One region of the Streptomyces sp. NPDC001351 genome, then DNA from elsewhere that is predicted to be linked to it. Evidence: riboswitches for the same ligand, from Rfam matches in the RefSeq annotation. Region 1 holds a riboswitch; each other region holds the start of a gene.
The links. Region 1 has a riboswitch for cyclic di-AMP ahead of ACFY1U_RS41650 (transglycosylase family protein). Riboswitches for the same ligand answer to the same signal wherever they lie in the genome.
Positions count from the first base shown of each region.

Region 2: another riboswitch for cyclic di-AMP. It lies ahead of ACFY1U_RS13310 (peptidoglycan DD-metalloendopeptidase family protein); the one in region 1 lies ahead of ACFY1U_RS41650 (transglycosylase family protein).
Region 3: another riboswitch for cyclic di-AMP. It lies ahead of ACFY1U_RS43670 (M23 family metallopeptidase); the one in region 1 lies ahead of ACFY1U_RS41650 (transglycosylase family protein).
Region 4: another riboswitch for cyclic di-AMP. It lies ahead of ACFY1U_RS18830 (M23 family metallopeptidase); the one in region 1 lies ahead of ACFY1U_RS41650 (transglycosylase family protein).

Region 1 covers NZ_JBIAWS010000016.1:142,448-146,641, reverse strand. Annotated here, with positions in the region: gene eno (phosphopyruvate hydratase) at 1-1,130, opposite strand, end outside; gene ACFY1U_RS41650 (transglycosylase family protein) at 1,344-2,024, opposite strand; cyclic di-AMP (ydaO/yuaA leader) riboswitch at 2,029-2,197, opposite strand; gene ACFY1U_RS41645 (transglycosylase family protein) at 2,393-3,385, opposite strand; gene ACFY1U_RS41640 (cytochrome P450) at 3,604-4,194, shown strand, end outside.
Region 2 covers NZ_JBIAWS010000003.1:668,626-672,819, forward strand. Annotated here, with positions in the region: gene ACFY1U_RS13305 (SGNH/GDSL hydrolase family protein) at 1-408, opposite strand, end outside; gene ACFY1U_RS13310 (peptidoglycan DD-metalloendopeptidase family protein) at 799-1,698, opposite strand; cyclic di-AMP (ydaO/yuaA leader) riboswitch at 1,703-1,861, opposite strand; gene ACFY1U_RS13315 (alpha-galactosidase) at 2,179-4,194, opposite strand, start outside.
Region 3 covers NZ_JBIAWS010000018.1:118,985-123,178, forward strand. Annotated here, with positions in the region: gene ACFY1U_RS43660 (M16 family metallopeptidase) at 1-722, shown strand, start outside; gene ACFY1U_RS43665 (M16 family metallopeptidase) at 719-2,107, shown strand; cyclic di-AMP (ydaO/yuaA leader) riboswitch at 2,311-2,475, shown strand; gene ACFY1U_RS43670 (M23 family metallopeptidase) at 2,488-3,252, shown strand; gene ACFY1U_RS43675 (GntR family transcriptional regulator) at 3,439-4,131, shown strand.
Region 4 covers NZ_JBIAWS010000004.1:845,496-849,689, forward strand. Annotated here, with positions in the region: gene ACFY1U_RS18815 (alginate lyase family protein) at 1-324, shown strand, start outside; tRNA gene ACFY1U_RS18820 (tRNA-Met) at 424-497, shown strand; gene ACFY1U_RS18825 (PP2C family protein-serine/threonine phosphatase) at 605-1,687, shown strand; cyclic di-AMP (ydaO/yuaA leader) riboswitch at 1,857-2,014, shown strand; gene ACFY1U_RS18830 (M23 family metallopeptidase) at 2,026-3,051, shown strand; gene ACFY1U_RS18835 (aldo/keto reductase) at 3,160-4,110, shown strand; gene ACFY1U_RS18840 (PrsW family intramembrane metalloprotease) at 4,123-4,194, opposite strand, start outside.

The DNA.
Region 1 (4,194 bases):
TCGGCGATGGTGACGTCCTCGGTCTCGCCGGAGCGGTGGGACATCATGCACTTGAAGCCGTTGCGCTGGGCCATCTCGACGGCGTCCAGGGTCTCGGTCAGCGAGCCGATCTGGTTCACCTTGACGAGCAGGGCGTTGGCGGTGCCCTCCTCGATGCCGCGGGCCAGGCGCTCCGGGTTGGTGACGAAGAGGTCGTCGCCGACGATCTGGACCTTGTCGCCCAGCTTGTCGGTGATGACCTTCCAGCCGGCCCAGTCGTCCTCGAACAGCGGGTCCTCGATGGAGACGAGCGGGTAGGCCGCCACGAGCTCCTCGTAGTACTCGGTCATCTCGGCGGCCGAGCGGGACTTGCCCTCGAACTCGTACTTGCCGTCCTTGTAGAACTCGGACGCGGCGACGTCGAGCGCGAGCGCGATCTGCTGGCCGGGGACGTAGCCCGCCTGCTTGATGGCCTCGATGATGAGGTCGAGCGCGGCGCGGTTGGACTCCAGGTTCGGGGCGAAGCCGCCCTCGTCGCCGAGGCCGGTGGACAGGCCCTTGGTCTTCAGCACCTTCTTGAGGGTGTGGTAGACCTCGGCGCCCCAGCGCAGGGCCTCGGAGAAGGACTCCGCGCCGATCGGGGCGATCATGAACTCCTGGATGTCCACGTTGGAGTCGGCGTGCGAGCCGCCGTTCAGGATGTTCATCATCGGCACCGGCAGCAGGTGCGCGTTCGGGCCGCCCAGGTAGCGGAAGAGCGGCAGGTCGCTGGCCTCGGAGGCGGCGTGGGCGACGGCGAGGGAGACGCCGAGGATGGCGTTGGCGCCGAGGGAGCCCTTGTTGTCGGTGGCGTCCAGGTCGAACATGGCCTGGTCGATCAGGCGCTGCTCGGTGGCGTCGTAGCCGACCAGCTCAGGGCCGATCTGCTCGATGACGGCGAGGACGGCCTTCTCGACACCCTTGCCCTGGTAGCGGTTGGGGTCACCGTCGCGGAGCTCGATGGCCTCGAAGGCGCCCGTGGAGGCGCCGGAGGGGACGGCGGCACGACCCGTGCTGCCGTCGTCGAGGCCGACCTCGACCTCGACCGTGGGGTTGCCTCGGGAGTCCAGGATTTCCCGGGCTACGACGACGTCGATGGACGGCACGAGCATCTCCTTCTTGGATGTGACACGGCTACGGCAGTAGCGCGGTGGCTCTGCGGGATGAGCCTAACCGCCCAAGGCCGATCGGCCACGTTGCCGACCACCTCTTGGGCAGAACCGAGAGTAAATTGTTTCCGAACGGAACAAAGAGGGGGAGCAAAAAGAACCCCGCTCCGGTGCGTACGGGGGAACACGCACCGGAGCGGGGAGCCCGCGAGGCTGTCACTTGAGGTGCAGCTGCTGACCCGGGTAGATGAGGTTGGCGTCGGAGACGATGTCCTTGTTCAGCTTGAACAGCTTCTGCCAGCCGCCCTTGACGCCGTGCTTCTCGGCGATCGAGCTGAGGGTGTCGCCCTTGACGACCTTGTACTCGCCGTCGCCCTTCTTGACCTTCTTGCCGGTCGGGGTGGTGACGGTCTTCTGGGTCTTCGTGCTCTCGGTCTTCGCGGCCGGGCGCTCGGCGGAGCGGGAGGCGGCCTGCGAGTCGGTGGAGCGGGTGGTGTTCGTGGAGGGGGCGCTGCCGTTGTAGGCGGCACCGGACAGGCCCGTGCCGCAGACCGGCCAGGCGCCCTTGCCCTGGGAGGCGAGGACCTTCTCGGCGACGGCTATCTGCTGCGCCTTGGAGGCCTGGTTGGCCTGCGGGGCGTAGGCGGTGCCGCCGTACGCGGCCCAGGTGGAGGCGGAGAACTGCAGGCCGCCGTAGTAGCCGTTCCCGGTGTTGATGGCCCAGTTGCCACCGGACTCGCACTGGGCGACCTTGTCCCACTCGGAGGCGGTGGCGGCGGAGGCGTTGCCGGCCGCCATCAGCGGAGCGGCGATGGCGACGCCGGTGACGCCGGCCAGCGCGGCGACGCGGGTGGCCTTGGACGGACGACGGTGCTTGCCCTTGCCGGAAAACAGCATGGTTCGATCCCCTCACCGACGCCTGCGAGGTGAGCTGTCGGGTTCGGGCCGGTTGAGTTGCCCGGCCGCGTCCTCGCTCTCACGAGACACGGCTACACCCCTAGCCGCCCGTCAACTGCCCGGGCAGGCACCTACCTTGGGTCCCCCGCTCCTGCCTACGGCGCATGACGCGACGACTGTTCCCGTACGGCCGCTGGCAGGATTCGGCGTTGCGGCAGCCGGGGCTCGTGTTGACGAGCGGTGACGACGGTAGACACGCGATCCGTCGAATTTCAAAGACGATCAGGGCTTCTGAGACTCATCCCACACTTTCACCAAACCGGACATTCAGTGGCGAAGTATGACGTGAACTCCCGTTGTTTTTCGCCCTATTCGGCACCGAGTTTCAGGGTCTGACCGGCGAAGATGTGATTCGGGTCGGCACCGATGGCCTTCTTGTTCTCGGCATAGAGCGCCCGCCACCCGCCGTCCAGGCCAAGGGAGTCGGCGATGGAGGCGAGGGTCTCCCCGGCGTGGACGGTGTACGTGTCTTCCGTACGGCTGTCGGTCCTGGCCTTCTCGGCGGTCTTGCCGACGGTCGCACCGGCCGTCTCGTCGGCGCTGGCGCCACGGTGGCGGCCGGTGCCGGCCGTGCCGGTGTCGACGAGGGTCCAAATGGACGCCGGGGGCTGGAGATTGTCCGAGTCGTCACCCTTCGTCTCGTCCGTGGACGAGCTGTCGGCGCCCTGCGAGGTGCCCGCGCCCTTCTGGGGCGAAGAGGTGGAGGGCGAGGCGGATGTACCGGATTCGGCGGAGTTGTCCGTCGCACTCGCGGAGGTCGAAGGCGAGGCGCTGGAGGACGAGCGGGAGGACGAATCCGACGAAGAGGACCCATCGGATGCGCTGCCCGAGGAGTTGGACAGACCAGTCGAGTCGGACGCGCCGGATGAATCGGACGAACCGGAATCGCCGCCCAGCACACCGGTGTCGATGGCGGCCGAACCCGAGTCCTTGGTGAGCCCGGAGGTCAGTCCGCAGATGTGGAAGGCGCCGACGCCCTGGTCGTCCAGGAGCTTCTCGGCGACGGCTATCTGCTGGTTGCGGCTGGCGAGGTCGGCCCTGGGGGCGTAGTCGAGGCCGCCGTACTTCTCCCAGTTCTCCTGGGTCAACTTGAGCCCGCCGTAGAACCCGTTGCCGCTGTTCTCGCTCCAGGAGCCGCCGGTCTCACACTGGGCCACCTTGTCCCACGTGGTGCCGTCGGCGGCGCTGGCGCCGCCCGCGGCGAAGAGCGGGATCGCGATGGCGGAGCCGGTCACTCCGGCCGCGACAAGGAGAGCCGGAGCCTGACGGGGGCGACGGTGTCGACCGTTCCCGGAGAGCATGCGGAGGCCTTTCGCGAGACAGCAATGACCGCGCGGCGCATGACACCGACAGGCGTTCGATACCGCCGCGCTGGTCCGTGAACGTAGCCGGTGCCGATCACTTGTCACAAGTTAATGCCGCGTAGATCACGTGAAGATCACAGACTTGAACGCGCATCATCTTTGACCCGTTCACCGCGGCGGCGCATCCACCTGCGGGCTCCCGATACGGTCGTCCTGTGAACGTCCCGAACACCGCTCCCGAACTCTTCACCTGGGAATTCGCCGGCGACCCGTATCCGGCCTACGCCTGGCTGCGTGAGCACTCCCCCGTGCACTGGACGAAACTTCCCAGCGGGGTCGAGGCCTGGCTGGTGACCCGCTACGCCGACGCACGTCAGGCGCTCGCGGACGGGCGGCTCTCGAAGAACCCCGAGCATCACGCCGAGGACGCGCAGGGCAAGAGCCGGACCGGTATTCCGGGTGAGCGCAGCGCCAATCTCATGACGCATCTGCTCAATATCGACCCGCCGGACCACACCCGGCTGCGCCGCCTCGTCTCCAAGGCGTTCACCCCGCGCCGGGTGGCCGAATTCGCGCCGCGGGTGCAGGAGTTGACGGACGACCTCATCGACCGTTTCGCGCCGCACGGGCAGGCGGACCTCATCCACGACTTCGCCTTCCCCCTCCCCATCTACGCGATCTGCGATCTGCTCGGCGTTCCGCGCGAGGACCAGGACGACTTCCGCGACTGGGCGGGCATGATGATCCGGCACGGCGGCGGCCCGCGCGGCGGCGTCGCCCGTTCCGTGAAGAAGATCCGCGGCTAT
Region 2 (4,194 bases), on a different contig from region 1:
GGTGGCGATCTTGCCGCGCAGATGCTTGAGCACGGGAACGCCACGGGTGTCGAAGCCGGTGGTCACCATGACCGTGCCGGCGGCTTCGGTGAGCCGGGCCACCGCCCGCTCGAAGCGCTCGGCGACCTCGTCGGGGTCGGTGCCGGGACGGATGATGTCGTTGCCGCCCGCACAGAAGGAGACCAGGTCCGGCGCCAGTTCGACGGCCTGCGGAACCTGGTCCTCCACGATCTGGTCGAGCAGTTTGCCGCGCACGGCGAGGTTCGCGTACCTGAAGTCGCCCTCGGGTCGCCGGTCCGCGAGAAGTACCGCGAACCGGTCGGCCCAGCCGACGAACGCCCCGTCGGGGCCGGGATCGCCGACGCCCTCGGTGAAGCTGTCCCCCACCGCAACGTACGACCCGATCACTGATCTGCTGTCACTCTTCGAATCGTCTGCCACATCGACCATGATTCACCTTCGAATGTGACCTACGCGACCGTAGGAAAGGGTTGACGCGCGGTGAGATAAGCCACTTCTAAAGTGTTCGCCAAGCCCGGAATAACCCTCCGAGCAGGGATGTTGACGCGTCAGCGATGCTGCGGGGCGGGGCGCCGGACCTTGAAGTCGGCGATCCGGAAATGGCTCCATGTGGCCCGGAAGGCGAAGTGCCCACGTGCGTACGGCTGCTGGTCGGTGCTGTGTGCACTCCAGGCGCAACACGGCAAACAGGCGCACAGCCGGACACACCGAAGGCCGGACCCGGGGATCGAGGTCCGGCCTTCGGCTGCGTGTCAGGCAGGTGGTTGTGAGGGGAGGTCAGCCGACGCCGACGCCCTTCGAGCGGAGGTAGGCGACCGGGTCCACGTCGGAGCCGTAGTCGGGCGTGGTGCGGATCTCGAAGTGCAGGTGCGGGCCGGTCACGTTGCCGGTCGCGCCGGAGAGGCCGAGCTGCTGGCCCTCGGCCACGGTCTGGCCGGCCGAGACGGAGATCTGGGACATGTGCCCGTACTGGGCGTAGTAGCCGTCGGCGAGCCGGACGACGACCTGGTTGCCGTAGGCGCCGCCCCAGCCCGCGGAGACGACCGTGCCCGCACCCACGGACTTGATGGAGGTGCCGGTCGGGACGACGAAGTCGACGCCGGTGTGGTACCCGCTGGACCACATGCTGCCGGCCACGTGATAGCCGGTGCCGATGGTGCCGCCGATCACCGGGAGGGTGAAGCCGGTGGGGGCGGACTCGGAGACCTTGGTGGCGGTCGCCCTGTCGGCGGACGAAGACGTCTTCGAGGCGGACGAGGACGAGGACTCGGTGGTGTCCGTCGCGGCCTTCCGGCCGATCGCCAGTTTCAGGCCCGGGTGGATCAGCGACGGGTTGTCGCCGACGGCCCGGCGGTTGTCCGAGTAGAGCCTGTGCCAGCCGCCGGCGACATGCTGCTCGTCGGCGATCTTCGAGAGGTAGTCGCCGGCCCGCACCGAATAGGTCCGCACGCCCGCATTGCCCGCGGCGCTCTTCTGCGCCGCCTTCTTCTCGGCGACCGGAAGGGACTGGACGGCCTTTTCCGAAACCGCCCGGGAAGCGGACTGAGTTGTGGCGGCATGGGCGCCGGTGGCCCCCATGAGCGGGAGAGCGAGTGCGGCGCCACCGGTTCCGGCGACGGCGATGGAGCGGGTGAAGCGCTGGGGCTTCGGACGGCGGTGCTTACCCTTCGCGGGCATGACGAATTCCTCTCCGGCGCCTGCGAGGTGAGCTGTCGGGTTCGGGCTGGAGATGCCCGGCCGCGCATGCGACGCGGCTTTACCCCTAGCCGTTCCGGAGACCGGAACAGGCGGTTGTACCTGTGGGTCCCCCGCTCCTGCCGTTCACGGGTGAGTTCTGCGGGCACCGGGCGGCGGCAGGATTGGGCGTCCGTCCGGATTGGTGGCGAACGTAAGCGACCAAGACGCAAAGCAACAAGTGCCGGTTCCCCGAGAATGCGTTTCTATTGATCCCTTGTACGAAAACCCGGTGACCCTGCGTGAATTCCCGGATGATCGTCTCCGCCAAACGCCCTTGTAAAGCACCTGAATTACGTGGACATGACGCGCCACGCACCGTCACGGATATGACGCTCCTCACGTGCCCCGACTCCAGAATCCTCTATTCGGGAGCGAGTTGGAATGAAGGGGGCCGAAGGAGCGCCAATCCGGACAGAAGTCTCAGATGCGCCGCAGACGGAAAACTGCCGCGTCGAGGTCACCACGCAATCCGGTACGCAGTCCGTGATGCATCAATACGGCACCGCTGCGGATTTCGCCTGTTTCGGGGCATTCATACGAGGCTGTCGGGTCGAGGCCCCGAAGTCGCAGCGCCGGTACGGGCTCGCCATGACTCTGCGCCTGGAGCCAGGCGAGGACGACCGCCTCGTCCCCGCGCACGTACTGCACCGCGCTCAGGCCGCCGCGCGGCGGCCGCAGCCGGTAGAGGTCCCCGTGCTGCACCAGCGGCCGGATCTCCTTGTAGAGCGCCACCCACTCGCCGGCCTCGACGAGCTCCTCCTCGGTCCACCGGGTGAGGTCCCCGCCGACCCCGAGCACGCCGGCCATGGAGCTCACGAACCGGAAGCGCAGCGAGCTTTCCCGGCCGTTGAGCTGGGTGTTCGGGCTGTCGGTGACCCAGGCGGCCATCACCCGCGCCGGATGGATCTGGCTGAAGCCGTGCTGGATGGCGAGCCGGTCCAGCGGGTCGGTGTTGTCCGAGGTCCACACCTGGTCCGTACGGCTCATGATCCCGAGGTCGATGCGGCCGCCGCCGCCCGAGCAGGACTCGAAGGCGACATTCGGGTGGGCCGCCCGCAGCCGGTCCAACAGGGCGTACAGGGCACGGACATGATCGACCCAGAGGCGCTGCGGGTAGGGCTCGCCGGGCCAGCCCGCGTCGGTGAAGCAGCGGTTGAAGTCCCACTTCACATAGTCGATCGGGGCGCTGGACAGGAGTGCGTCGAGCTGCTCCCAGAGGTATTCCTGGACGTCTTCCCGGGCCAGGTTCAGCACGAGCTGGTTGCGGAATTCCGTCCGCTTTCGTCCCGGCTGGAACTGCACCCAGTCGGGGTGGGCACGGTAGAGCTCGCTGTCCGGGTTGACCATTTCGGGCTCGACCCAGATGCCGAACTGCATGCCGAGGGCGTGCACATAGTCCGCGAGGGGCTTGAGTCCGTTCGGGAAGCGGTCCCGGTTGACCGTCCAGTCGCCGAGTCCGGCGCGGTCGCTGGTGCGCTTGCCGAACCATCCGTCGTCGACCACGAACAGCTCGACGCCGATCGCCGCGGCTCGCCGCGCAAGGGTGCCCTGCTGCTCCTCGGAGATGTCGAACTCCGTGGCCTCCCAGGAGTTGAACAGCACCGGCCGGTCCTGGTCGGCGTCGGGGATGACGTACGCACGCTGGTAGGCGTGCCAGGCGCGGCTCGCGCCGCCGAAACCGCCGTCGCTCCACAGCCCGGCGAAGACGGGAGTGGTGTACGACTCCCCCGGCTCCAGACGCAGCAGCCCCGAGTCGTCGTAACCGGGGCCGCCGGTGATCTGCACGCGCGCGTCCGGGAGCTGCGCCACCGCGATCCGCCAGGAACCCGACCAGCCCAGGGCGCAGCCGTAGACCTCGCCACGCTCCTCGGTGGCGTCGGTGTCGAGGGCGACCCAGGGCAGGTGCTGGTGTCCGGTGTGGCCGCGGCGGCTGCCGATGATCTTCTCACCGTAGGTGAGAGGAGAGGCGGTCAGCCGGGACTCGGCGGCCCAGCGGCCGTGCAGCTGGGCCAGCCGCCACTCCTCGCGCTCGGGCAGCGTCCAGGTCGCGGAGTCGGCGCGCAGCAGCTCCAGGGCGGGCCCCTCGTTGTCGAGGGTCACCCAGCGTTCCACGACGTCGTGCCGCATCCGGTAGTGCAGCGTGATCGCGAGCCCACCGTCCCGGAAGCCCAGCCGGAGGTGGTCGCCCTCCGCCTCATACGTCTCGAAGCGCCACTCGGTGCCGCGCCGCTCGTCGCCGCGCACGGACAGGGCGGGCCGCACAAAGCGGGGACCGCCCTCCACGGGGTATTCCTCGCGCCCGTCGAGCGGGGACTCGAAGGGCCAGTAGTCCGGCAGCGGGCGGACGGCGAGTGCCTCGGCGTCGGCGAGCGCGATCCGGGGGCCCCAGTGCAGGTGCAGCAGCTCGTCGTCCTCGGTGAGGTGGACGGCGTAACT
Region 3 (4,194 bases), on a different contig from region 1:
TCGCCTCGCACGACGGGAAGCCGGAGCCCCGCGACGGCTCGCTGCCCGAGATCATCGGCGAGCAGCTGCGCGAGGTCATCGAGGAGGAGGTCCCGGCGCGCGCCCTGATGGCGGCCTACCGGCTGCCCGAGGACGGCACGCGCGCGGCGGACGCCGCCGACCTGGCGCTCACCGTCCTCGGCGGCGGCGAGTCCTCCCGCCTCTACAACCGGCTGGTACGCCGCGACCGTACGGCCGTCGCGGCCGGGTTCGGTCTGCTGCGGCTGGCCGGAGCGCCCTCCCTGGGCTGGCTGGACGTGAAGACCTCCGGTGACGTCGAGGTGCCGGTGATCGAGGCCGCCATCGACGAGGAGCTCGCCCGGTTCGCCGCGGAGGGCCCCACGGCCGAGGAAATGGAGCGCGCCCAGGCCCAGTTGGAGCGCGAGTGGCTGGACCGGCTCGGCACGGTCGCGGGCCGCGCCGACGAACTGTGCCGGTTCGCCGTCCTGTTCGGCGACCCGCAGCTCGCCCTCACCGCCGTACAGCGCGTCCTGGAGGTGACGGCCGAGGAGGTCCAGGAGGTCGCCAAGGCCCGCCTGCGCCCGGACAACCGCGCGGTGCTCGTCTACGAGCCGCTCTCGCCCGAGTCCGCGGAGCACACCCAGGACGAGGACTTCCCCGAAGACCCCGAGTCCGAAGCCACGGTGCAAGCCACCGACCAGAACGAGGAGGCGGCCAAGTGACCGAGCTCGCCACGATGCAGTTCCACCCGCAGCCCCGGGCGGGCGAGGCCAAGCCGTGGGCGTTCCCGTCCCCCGAGCGTGGCGCGCTCGACAACGGCCTGACCGTCCTGCGCTGCCACCGTCCCGGCCAGCAGGTCGTCGCCGTGGAGGTGCTCCTGGACGCGCCCCTGGAGGCCGAGCCGGCCGGTTTCGAGGGCGTTGCCACGATCATGGCGCGAGCCTTCTCCGAGGGCACCGACAAGCACTCCGCCGAGGAGTTCGCCGCCGAGCTGGAGCGCTGCGGCGCCACCCTCGACTCGCACGCCGACCACCCGGGCGTACGTCTGAGCCTCGAGGTCCCGGCCTCCCGTCTCACCAAGGCGCTCGGTCTGCTCGCCGACGCCCTCAGGGCGCCCGCGTTCGCCGACAGCGAGGTCGAGCGGCTGGTCCGCAACCGCCTGGACGAGATCCCGCACGAGCTGGCCAACCCCTCGCGGCGTGCCGCCAAGGAGCTCTCCAAGGAGCTCTTCCCGGCGACCTCGCGCATGTCGCGCCCGCGCCAGGGCACCGAGGAGACGGTCGAGAAGATCGACGCGGCGGCCGTACGCGCCTTCTACGACCGCCATGTCCGGCCCGCCACGGCCACCGCCGTCGTCGTCGGCGACCTCACCGGCATCGACCTGGACGCGCTGCTCGGCGACACCCTGGGCGCGTGGACCGGCTCCAAGGCCGAACCCCGCCCCGTGCCGCCGGTGACCGCCGACGACACCGGGCGCGTGATCATCGTCGACCGTCCCGGCGCCGTCCAGACGCAGCTGCTCATCGGCCGCGTCGGCGCCGACCGGCACGACCGCGTGTGGCCCGCCCAGGTGCTCGGCACGTACTGCCTCGGCGGCACCCTCACCTCGCGCCTGGACCGCGTCCTGCGCGAGGAGAAGGGCTACACCTACGGTGTGCGCGCGTTCGGTCAGGTCCTCAGGTCCGCCCCGGACGGCTCCGGCGCCGCGATGCTCGCCATCAGCGGCTCCGTCGACACCCCGAACACCGGCCCGGCGCTCGACGACCTCTGGAAGGTGCTGCGCACGCTCGCCGAGGGCGGTCTCACCGACGCCGAGCGCGACGTCGCCGTACAGAACCTGGTCGGTGTGGCGCCGCTGAAGTACGAGACCGCGGCGGCCGTGGCGAGCACCCTGGCCGACCAGGTCGAGCAGCACCTGCCCGACGACTACCAGGCGACGCTGTACCAGCAGCTCGCCGCGACCGGAACCGTGGAGGCCACCGCGGCGGTCGTGAACGCCTTCCCGGTGGACCGTCTGGTGACGGTTCTCGTCGGGGACGCGGCGCAGATCAAGGAGCCTGTCGAGGCCCTCGGGATCGGTGAAGTCGCGGTGGTGTCGGCCGAGTAGCGGCACGCGCGCGTGGCGTGGCCCTGGTGACGGATGCGTCACCAGGGCCCTCTTATGTCCGAATTGGCGGAGAATCGAAGGAGAGTTGCCTGTCTGCCCTGTGGGATGCGCTACAAACGCCTTGATCCGTTTGGGGATTGAAAGTGCTGCCGCTTAGCGTCTTCCGGGCTGTCCGTCAGGCACCGCGCCGCATCCGCGGCACCGGACAGCCATCGCCGAGTCCCCGTACGGCGCGAGCCAGGGGAGCCGGGGACCCACCGCAGTCCCTGGGGTGAATCGGACGCCCGCGCGTGCAGCGAGGGAGTCCGTAGGAGACCTTCCTGCTCCGAACCCGTCAGCTAACCCGGTAGGCGAGAGGGAAGGAAAGGACCAGCCACCACATGGCGTTCACGCGCGCCACCGGGAAGCACCGTCGCCCCGCACGGATGCACCGCACCAGCACCCGCGCCGCCGGGGTCGCGGCCCTCGCCGCCACCGGCGTCATCGGTACCCTGGCAGCCCCCGCGCTCGCCGCCGACACCTCCGTCGAGCAGACCGGGCTCACCCCCGTCATCACCATCGGCGACACGATCGCCGACAAGATCGACGCCCAGGCCGACGCCCAGAAGCAGGCCGCCGAGGAGGCCGCGCTCAAGAAGGCGGCCCAGGAGGCGGCACGCGAGAAGGCCGCCGCCCAGGCCAAGCAGGAGCGCGAGGCCAAGGAGCGCGCCGCCCGCGAGGCCGAGCGCAAGCGCCTCAACACGTTCGTGGCGCCGATATCGAACTCGTACGTCTCCACCGGCTACCGGGCCAGCAGCTCCCTGTGGTCCTCCGGCAGCCACACCGGCATCGACTTCCACGCCGCGAGCGGTACGCCCGTCCACGCGGTCGGCGCCGGCACCGTCGTCCAGACCGGCTGGGGCGGCGCCTACGGCAACCAGATCGTGATCAAGATGCAGGACGGCACGTACACCCAGTACGGCCATCTGTCGTCCATCGGCGTCTCGGTGGGCCAGACGGTCACCCCGGGCCAGCAGATAGGCCTCTCCGGCGCGACCGGCAACACCACCGGACCGCACCTGCACTTCGAGGCCCGTACGACCCCCGAGTACGGCTCGGACATCGACCCCGTCGCCTATCTGCGCTCGCACGGCGTGAACGTCTGACGACGGATCGCAGGATCTGCTGAAGCCCCGGCTCCCGAGCCGGGGCTTTCGGTGTTTCTGCCGCCCCGCTGTCCAAAAAATATCCATGGATTCCGGCCCGCCGTCGGAAATTCCGGCTCCGTGCAATAGAGTCACCGATACACGTCAATCATCGACGTTTCACGGGGATTAAGTCGGAGGTCGGTCATGCGTATTCCGGCGCACTCGGTGTGCACGGCGATCCGGGACGACATCGTCGCCGGTGTCTACGAGCGCGGCAGCCGCCTCACCGAGGAACTCCTCGCGCGCCGCTACGGCGTCTCGCGCGTCCCCGTGCGCGAGGCCCTGCGCACCCTGGAGGCCGAGGGCTTCGTGGTGACCCGGCGGCACGCGGGCGCGTGCGTCGCGGAACCGACCGAGCAGGAGGCCGCCGACCTGCTGGAGATGCGCATGCTGCTGGAACCGCTCGGCGCCTCCCGGGCCGCCCAGCGGCGCACCGACGCCCATCTCAAGGTCCTGCGCGGCCTGGTCAGACTGGGCCAGGAGCGGGCCAGGAGGGGCAACAGCGAGGATCTGCGCTCCCTGGGGGGCTGGTTCCACGAGACGCTCGCCCAGGCCTCCGGAAGCCCCGCGCTGACCTCGATGCTGACCCAGCTGCGCCACAAGATCGCCTGGATGTACGCCGTGGAGGCACCGGCCAACCCCGTGGAGTCCTGGGCGGAGCACGGCGCGATCGTCGACGCCGTGGCCCGCGGCGACAGCGAGCGCGCGCGGGCGGTCACCGCGCTGCACACCGAGCGCTCGAGCGCCGTGCACCGGCTGCGCTTCGGCGGCCCGGAGCGGGTGAACGGTGTGAGGAACTCGCAACATGCCGTAAACATGTCGGGCCTGCGGCATTAACACGGGCGCCGTATACAAAGAAGGAACAATTCGAGGGGCATTGTTTCTGCTGCCCGTGATCGG
Region 4 (4,194 bases), on a different contig from region 1:
CTCGCCGCCACCGCGCACATCGCCGAGACCGCCTGGCACCAGGGTGTCGACCTGTACGGCGACGTGAAGGACCGGCTGAAGGCGGCCCTCGACTTCCACGCCCGCTACGAGATGGGGGCCAAGCCCCCGCGGTGGCTGTGCGGCGGCAGGGTCGTCGGGAACATGGGCCCCGACCTGGAGGTCGCCCTCAACCACCTGGAGAACCGGCTCGGCACCCCCGTCCCGGCCGCCCACAAGCTGGTCGAGCAGTCCCGCCCGGCCGGCACCGACGACCTCTTCGTCTCCTGGGAGACGCTCACCCACGCGGACAACCCTGCCGCCTGACGGCCGCCCTGCGAACCCCCGAAAACGCAGGCGAACGGGGGCGGACACAAACCCTGGCGCAGACAGCCCCGCGGATGGCGTATGCTGGTGACACAACGACGCGGGGTGGAGCAGCTCGGTAGCTCGCTGGGCTCATAACCCAGAGGTCGCAGGTTCAAATCCTGTCCCCGCTACTCAAGGCTCAGGGCCGGAGTCCAGTCACTGGATTCCGGCCCTGAGTGTTTCCCCCGGTCGGGCCATCCGGCTCGCCGCGCGCCGCCGCCCCGGGAAACCTGGAGGGGTGGACGAGGAGGGGCCGATCTCATACGCGCGCACCTTCATGCGGCTGCTCCCGGGGCTGCTGATCGTCGGCGGAACCTTTTACGACTACCTCACCCCGTCGCGGTTCACGGCGGGCCCCCTCTTCACCGCCGCACCCCTGGTCGCCGCCCCGCTCTACTCACGCCGGGGCACGGCCCTCACCGGCATCGCGACCGTCCTCGTCGTCACCGCGATCCACGCCCAGGTGGGCGTCCTCCTCCAGGTCGAGGCGATCACCGAGCTGGCCACCGTGGCGACGGTCTCCGTCCTGGCCGTTCTCATCAACCTCCTCGTCCGCCGCAACCGCGAGGAGCTCGCCTCGCAGCGCGAGATCGCCGAGGCCGCCCAGCGCGCGGTGCTGCCGGAACCCGCCGAACGGATCGGAGGGTTCGCGATCGCGGCACGGTACGAGGCCGCACAGGCGGACGCCTCCATCGGCGGCGACCTGTACGCCGTCCAGGACACCCCGCACGGCGTACGGCTGGTCGTGGGCGACGTACGCGGAAAGGGGATGGGGGCGGTGGCCGCCGTGGCCGTCGTCATCGGGGCGTTCCGGGAGGCCGCCGAGCAGGAGGCCACGCTGGAGGCGGTCGCACTGCGGCTGGACCGGGCCCTTGCGCGCGAGGCGGCGCGGCGCGAGGGCATCGAGTTGATCGAGGGGTTCACCACCGCCGTGCTCGTCGAACTCCCGCACGGCGAAGGCATCGTCCGCATCGTCACCCGCGGCCACCCGCCACCGCTGCTGCTGTGCCCGGACGGCACCGTGCACACCCTGCACGCCCGCGAGCCCGCGCTGCCGCTCGGCATGGGCGAGTTCGGGAGCCGGCCCGACCGCGCGGAGGAGACCCCGTTCCGCAGCGGGGCCACGCTGCTGCTGTACACCGACGGGCTGTCCGAGGCACGGGACGAGCACGGGCGGTTCTTCGAACCCGCGGACCGGCTCACCGGCCGGGTCTTCCACGACCCCGGCGCGCTGCTCGCCGCCCTCGCGCGGGAGGTGCGCCGCCATGCCGGGGAGGCCATGACGGACGACATGGCGCTGCTCGCCGTACGACGGCCCTGAAACCGGGTTCCTGAGGCGCGGTCAACTCGCCCGTTTTTCGCCGTTCATGCGCCGTACGTCCAGGTCGGAAAGGTTAATGATCAAGCGGAACACCTTGGAATCGGCACCCCGGGTCTATTAACGTTCGATAACGCAGCGCGGTCGTCCCAGCCGTCACAAGAGGCGGCTCCGTGCGCACGCGCCGAATCCCGCAAGGGAACCGGGGAACCACCACCCTGGGGTGAATCGCGCCGATACCGCCGTGGCAGCACGGCAGGTTTACGCGCGTAGGAGACCTTCCTGCTCCGAACCCGTCAGCTAACCCGGTAGGCGAGAAGGAAGGAAAGGAGCACGCCCACGTGGCGTCCAACCCGCCTGCCCCGGCAGCCCCGTTCGTGCCGAGCACCGAACCCTTCGGCTTCGCCGGCCGCCGCACCGACGAGGGCCCCTGGGAGGAGTGGAATCCCACCGAGGACTCCATCGCCCCCGTCCGCGGCCGGCACCGCGTCGCCAAGCAGCGCGGCGGGGGACTCGCCCGCAGCTCCACGGTCCTGGGCGTCGGCGTCATAGCCGCCGTCGGCGCGGGCGGCATGGCCAGCGCCAACACCGGCAAGCCGCCGGTGTCGATCTCCCTGCCCGATCTCGCCTCCGTCAGCCATGTGTTCGGCGGCGGCTCCGACGCCCCCAAGGGTTCCGCCACCGCGCTCAGCGACGTCGCCACCACCTCCGCCGGCACCGCGCAGGGCGCCAAGGGCGCCGGCGAGGCGCTGCGTGACCGGATCATGGCGCAGGCCGAGTCGCAGCGGGTCCAGATCGACAGCAAGAGCCAGGCCGCCACCGAGGCGGCCCTCGCCCAGCAGATCGACGACGCCGCCGCCAAGGCCGAGAAGGAAGCCGCGGCCAAGGCCACCGCCGCGAAGGAGAAGGCGGAGGCGGCGGCCAAGAAGGCCGCCGAGGACGCGAAGCTCGCCGAGCTGGCCAAGCAGTACACGCTGCCGGTCGTGTCGTACACGATCACCGGCACCTTCGGCCAGGCCGGCTCCATGTGGTCCTCCGGCTACCACACGGGCCTCGACTTCGCCGCCCCCACGGGCACGCTCATCAAGGCCATCCACTCCGGCACCATCACGCAGGCCGGCTGGGCGGGCGCGTACGGCTACCGCACGATCCTCACCCTCGACGACGGTACGGAGCTCTGGTTCTGCCACCAGTCCTCGATCAGCGTCAGCGTCGGCCAGAAGGTCAGCACCGGTGACGTCATCGGCCGCGTCGGCGCCACCGGCAACGTGACCGGCCCGCACTGCCACCTCGAGGTCCACCCCGACGGCCAGGCCACCGGCATCGACCCGATGCCGTGGCTGCGCAGCAAGGGCCTCAACCCCTGATACTCGTACGTTCTCCGTCCGTACCCGGAGTGCCGTAGTCCGCATGTTTACGGGATCTTTGCGCCCGTCGCGGAAGACCGACCACCGGGGCGGGCGTTGACGTAGAGCATGACTTCTCCTTCACTGCGCAAGCTCGGCTCCTCCGGCCTCGAGGTCTTTCCGCTCTCCCTGGGCGGCAACGTCTTCGGCTGGACCGCCGACGAGGCCACCTCCTTCGCCGTGCTCGACGCCTATGCGGCCGCCGGCGGCAACTTCGTCGACACTGCTGACGGCTACTCGGCGTGGGTCGAGGGCAACAAGGGCGGCGAGTCCGAGACGATCATCGGCAAGTGGGTGAAGGCGCGCGGCAACCGCGAGGACGTGGTCATCGCGACCAAGGTCAGCCAGCACCCCGAGTTCCAGGGCCTGTCCGCCGCCAACATCAAGGCCGCCGCCGAGGCCTCCCTGCGGCGCCTCGACACCGACTACATCGACCTCTACTACACCCACTTCGACAAGCCCGAGGTGCCGGTCGAGGAGATCATCGGCGCGCTCGACGAGCTGGTGCAGGCGGGCAAGGTCCGGCACATCGCGGCGTCCAACATCTCCGCCGACCGGCTGCGCGCATCCCTGGAGTTCTCCGACCGCGAGGGCCTGGCCAAGTACGTGGCCCTGCAGCCGCACTACAACCTGGTCTCCCGCGACACGTACGAGGGCGAGCTGCAGGACCTGGCCGCCCGCTACGGCCTCGCCGCCGTCCCGTACTACGCCCTCGCCTCCGGGTTCCTCACCGGCAAGTACCGCCCGGGCGCGACGGTCGACAGCCCGCGGGCGGGCGGCGCGGCCAAGCACCTGGAGACCGAGCGGGGACAGCGGGTCCTGACCGCTCTCGACGAGATCGCCCAGGCCCACGAGGCCCCGGTCGCCACGGTCGCCCTGGCCTGGCTCGGCGCCCAGCCGACGGTCGCCGCCCCGATCGCGTCCGCACGGACGGTGGAGCAGCTCCCGGCGCTGCTGGCGGTGGGCGAGCTGACGCTCACCGACGCCGAGGTCGCCCGCCTGACGGAGGCGTCGGCCTGACCCCTGGGGGTCCTACGTCCGGTACGGGTTGTACGCGGGATTCGGCACCGCCGGGTACCCGTACGCCCCGTACACCGGCCAGGG